DNA from 2 places in the Paenibacillus sp. FSL H3-0310 genome. Region 2 is predicted to be linked to the other one. Evidence: predicted binding sites of a transcription regulator. Region 2 holds the regulator's gene; the other holds the start of a gene.

Region 1 (2,413 bases), 1.4 Mb from region 2:
AACCCCTGAATCCCACAAGCCAGCACATAGTTTTCTAAAGCATCCATATCTTCACGCGTAATACTACCGTCTAGCGGAAGCAGAAGCTCCGTCTTTACGCAACGGAATACATCCTCATAACGCCAGCGACGACGCACTACATCCAATGCGGAACGTATAAACTCCACTAGCGGATGATGCAGCTCATTCACCTTCTGGTCCAGAAAAAATGGCACTCCATAATCTTGGAACAACGGCTGAACCAGCTGCTCGTAATCGCCAATATTGCGCATCAATACGGCCATTTCGCCATATTTTGCACCTTCATCCCGCGCCAGTCTATTCATTTCGCGCAGGGCTCCCTCAACCTCTGCTCTGTGCGAAACTGCGGCGCCTATGGATATAGCCTCTCTTGCCAGTTCATCCGCACCTATCCAAGCCTTCCGGCGATCATATCCCCGTTCAAGGTGAGCAAGTACTGGACTTTCCTCAAAACGCGGAAGAACCGTTGGCTCCAACAGCTCGTCCCATACATCAATGCCCAGCTCTTCAGCAATTCCTCGCAGTTTAATGTAAGTAACCGCAGTTGGGTGAAACAATTCAAGCTCATTCAACTGATCTCCATAGGGGTAAGGACGATCAATTGTAAGCGAAACCGTCAGCCTCGAAGCTTGCTGCATCAATTCTCGAAGCACTACGAATTCCTGCGGAGTAAATCCATGGAACCCATCTACCCAAATCTCTGCCCCGCGAATGTAGGAGGAATCTGGAATATGCTCAGCCAGTTCTGCTAAACGATCCTCTTCATCGATATAAAGACGGGACATTTCCTTCTCTAAATCGCTAAATACCAGCTGCAAATCTTCCAGCTTACCCTCAAGAATAGGACTTCTTGCAATAGCTCCTCGCATAGCGGACAGCTGTTCCTCTAAATCAGTGGAACCCAAACAGCAACGTTTCATCTCCGTGTGCAGTTGGTTCAGACGTTCCACAAAACCCGGTCTGTCTGCTGAGGCACCGAATAATTTCAGTTCCTCTTTGCGGCGACTGATGATTTTGTAAATTAACATTTTCTTACCTTCTTCACTGATTGGCAGACTTGCACTGCCACCAGTTTCCTGCTTCACACGATAGGCAAGCCGCGAAAAACTCAGTGTCTGCGCCCGAAGGCTTCCCTTCACATTCCCTACGGTCAGAAGCCCCCGTTCTGCTCCAAAAGAACCTTGCTCTGGCACAAGAATAATAATCGGCGCACCAAGCGGTTCCTTTTCTAAGGAAGAAGAGATAGATTCCCATATTTTTGTTGTCTTGCCACTGCCCGAGCGGCCTAGTAAAAAGGTTACCGGCATAAATGATAGACTCCTTCCGTAGCGGAGAAAATATATAGAATACAGGGTGAAATATCCACCCATTGATTACACTCCAATTAAAAAAGTTCAGTGATTCCTCGTCCCCTCAGTATATCATAACCACACTAATCGGAACATGTGTTTGCTAGTATTTTCTAATGTTTTACAAAGGATAAACAGCTATGAGTACAAATAAAAAAAGCAAACCTCCGGATTTTGGCGGCTTGCTTTTTAGAGTGTTTAGTTTGTTTTTAATGCCAGTTGTGCAACGTTAGATAGGAGCTGCCAATGTCGGAGCATAGGGTCAATGTTAGACTGTTCAGCGTTCGGCATTCAGCACCCAGCGTTCAATACTCAACACCCCGCACTCAACATTAGCACTCTACGCCGATCGTTTTGTAATCCGCATTCCGCATATCATAATTCAATAAGCATCATTCGTTGTTTACTATTTAGTATTCCGAATTTAACACTCAACATTTCGGCTAGGCTTGTTTCATTAATTACTTAGGGACCCAGGAGCCGTTATTCGTGGATTCAGTGCTGTTATGGCAACTTTTCGGACCCCACTGACGCTATTCTTCGAAAATGTGCTGCATTCCGGGTGTTATTGGGGCAATAGCGCCTTTAGGGTCCGTAAGAATTCAATAATGGGCTGTTTACGCTAAATAGAGTCATCTGAGTCCGTTGGCAACTCCTTGCCTTACAGTCGACTCACGGCCACCCTACGACCAGCCCTTTTATCTTATTTGTTACTTGGCACTGTAAACCTTTTTGACCTTCAGGCTTATTTTTTACTCCGCACTTCAAAAATCGCAAACTTCAGATAGTGTCCTTCGTTAACGCCAAGTATTTGTGGATGGTCTTTGCCTGCGGCCCGCCATTCTACAAGTCTCAACACCTTGCCAGCATCTTTAGCTGCATCGGCAATCGTTTCGAGGAACAGATCTGGCTGCATATGGTAAGAACAGCTTGCGGTAACCAAATAGCCGCCTTCGTTCACCAGCTTCATCCCGTGCAGATTGATATCCTTGTAACCACGGCAAGCGCCAGCTACTGCACTTTTGGTTTTGGCAAACGCCGGA
Region 2 (2,413 bases):
AATGTTTAAGCCCCTTGTTACCTTGTTCATGCTCATCGTTATCTACCACTTCAATAGTATTTAATTGTGCTCGGAAGTTATTGCGGATATTCCCCAGGTAAATTTCACGAAGCTTGGCGCGTTCCGCCACTTCCTCTTGATTAAGGCCTACGCTCTTCTGTTTGCGTGCCAATTCGTTAATTCGCGCGACCAACTCATCAATATTCAATACTTTCCCTCCCCCTATAAATTAATTCTAACTCTGCCATGAGAAAAAGAGCTTGTCAAGGTCTACTCCCTGCAAGCTCTACTGGTCATTCTATTATGTTCTCAGAAAATTAATAAATAGGTAAAGTAAGTATGTCTCCAGCGTTAATTTGACTACTCTTAATCCCACTTGAACGTTTAATTCCTTCTATATAAACAACTGTCTTCATATCAGCTGGTTTATTCTTAAGGGCAATACTCCATAGTGTATCTCCACGTTCAACCACAATCCGCTTCTCTTCCTTCATTATAGTCGTCGATCCTGCAAATACATTTCCCACTACTGTTAGGCCAGATAATACTAGCACGAAAATCAATATTAACTTAATAAAGAAATCTTGACGGAACAACGAAATCATCCCTCCAAGCAAACGTTCCGTTATCTCTTTCACCTTAGCGGAATTACGGGCAACGTCATTATGTCCTATAGATTCAACCACTGGGGCCTTATCGTAGATGCTGCGGTATGTACTGTATTTTAGCATAATCATCATCCTCCAAACACTTGTTCTTACTTTCGAATTTATAATAACACGAACATGTGTTTTGTTCAATACTATTTCAGAACAATTGTTCTCTTTTTTTCGAGAGACTCAAGCGGTTCATTTTATTATCATTTGTCTACCATTTTTTAACTCTAGCAGATTAATATTTATAATAGTTAGAACTTATGTTTGTGCGAACGGTAGTTCTATGTTATAATTTTCCCAAACATTACTATATGGGGTTGATTCCAATGTCAAAGATTTCAAGTCGCCAGCTGGCGATCCTGGAATTTATACGAAGCGAAGTCCGCAGCAAGGGTTATCCACCTTCCGTCCGGGAAATTGGAGAAGCTGTTGGCCTTGCTTCCAGCTCCACAGTTCACGGTCATTTGGACCGGCTTGAGAAGAAGGGACTTATTCGTCGAGATCCAACGAAGCCACGTGCAATAGAATTACTAGGCCAAGAGGATTCAGAGAATGTTCACCAATTCGCGCAGACCATCTCACGGATTCCTGTCGTAGGTAAAGTTACCGCCGGGGTACCTATCACTGCTACAGAGAATATCGAAGACTACTTCCCACTTCCTACTCACTATGTAGGTGACAACAAAGTATTTATGCTGTCTGTCATGGGTGATAGTATGGTGGACGCAGGCATTATGAATGGTGACTATGTGATTGTTCGCCAACAACAAACAGCGGACAACGGAGATATCGTTGTAGCCATGACCGAAGAAGATGAAGCAACCGTTAAGACCTTTTACAAGGAACGTGATCATATACGGCTTCAGCCGGAGAATCCAGCTTATGAGCCGCTTCGCCTTAATCGCGTAACTATTCTCGGAAGAGTCATCGGATTGTTTCGAGATATCCACTAAGTATGCACTTCTAACATAAAAGGCTGGTCCGCATATGCGGAACAGCCTTTTTTCTACGTTTTTTTGCTTTTCCAACCACTTACGAACATTTGTTCCCAATGGCTAAAATGGCCATTTTCTATGAATAACCCTTTAGGCGTTCTGCTCATATCCTAATTAGAAAGGAGTGTTGCGTATAATGCCCAACTACCGAATTATTGTAGATCTGACCCAACGAATGTTATATCTTCTGGACAATGATATTGTGATTAGAGGTTTCCCTGTCGGCATCGGTAAGATGTTAACCCAATCCCCAGTGGGTGAATTCACTATTATTAACAAACAACCCGACCCAGGGGGTCCCTTCGGTGTGTTTTGGATGGGACTGTCTAAACCACACTACGGAATTCATGGAAACAATGACCCTTCCTCCATTGGGAAAGAGGTGTCCCACGGCTGCATCCGGATGTACAACGAGGATGTGTTAGCACTCGCTGCTATTGTCCCTATAGGCACACGAGTAACGATAAGAAATTAAATTCGAATGGAGGCTCGGCAACCCCCAAATCACATTAAAAAATGGGGGTCATTACATAAGTAAGTATTTTTTCATTAGCATACTAGGAGTTTGGTGATTATATGTCGAATATTGTTAACAGGATTGCAAATTGAAAAGGATGTGTTTAGTTTGAATAATTCAAAAATTAGAACCCTCGTCGATTTTAAAGTCGATGCACTGGGTAAGCTGTCCGGTTTACTTTTAAATGATGAACAAGCTAGTGGAAAAAAAGTGAATTTGCTCACCTCTTTTGGCAGCATTCAGGG

The links. Region 2 encodes LexA, which represses DNA repair genes until DNA is damaged. Its sites were predicted from a motif close to CGAACATATGTTCG; they were not measured.
Region 1: the regulator LexA is predicted to act here: its motif matches at 1,460-1,473, upstream of addB (helicase-exonuclease AddAB subunit AddB).

The regions. Positions count from the first base shown of each region.
Region 1 is NZ_JBBODC010000001.1:952,551-954,963, reverse strand. Features, by position in the region: gene addB (helicase-exonuclease AddAB subunit AddB) at 1-1,328, opposite strand, end outside; gene MHH63_RS04310 (class I SAM-dependent rRNA methyltransferase) at 2,116-2,413, opposite strand, start outside.
Region 2 is NZ_JBBODC010000001.1:2,373,221-2,375,633, reverse strand. Features, by position in the region: gene MHH63_RS10635 (DUF896 domain-containing protein) at 1-208, opposite strand, end outside; gene MHH63_RS10630 (LysM peptidoglycan-binding domain-containing protein) at 318-731, opposite strand; gene lexA (transcriptional repressor LexA) at 983-1,609, shown strand; gene MHH63_RS10620 (L,D-transpeptidase) at 1,788-2,126, shown strand; gene MHH63_RS10615 (hypothetical protein) at 2,277-2,413, shown strand, end outside.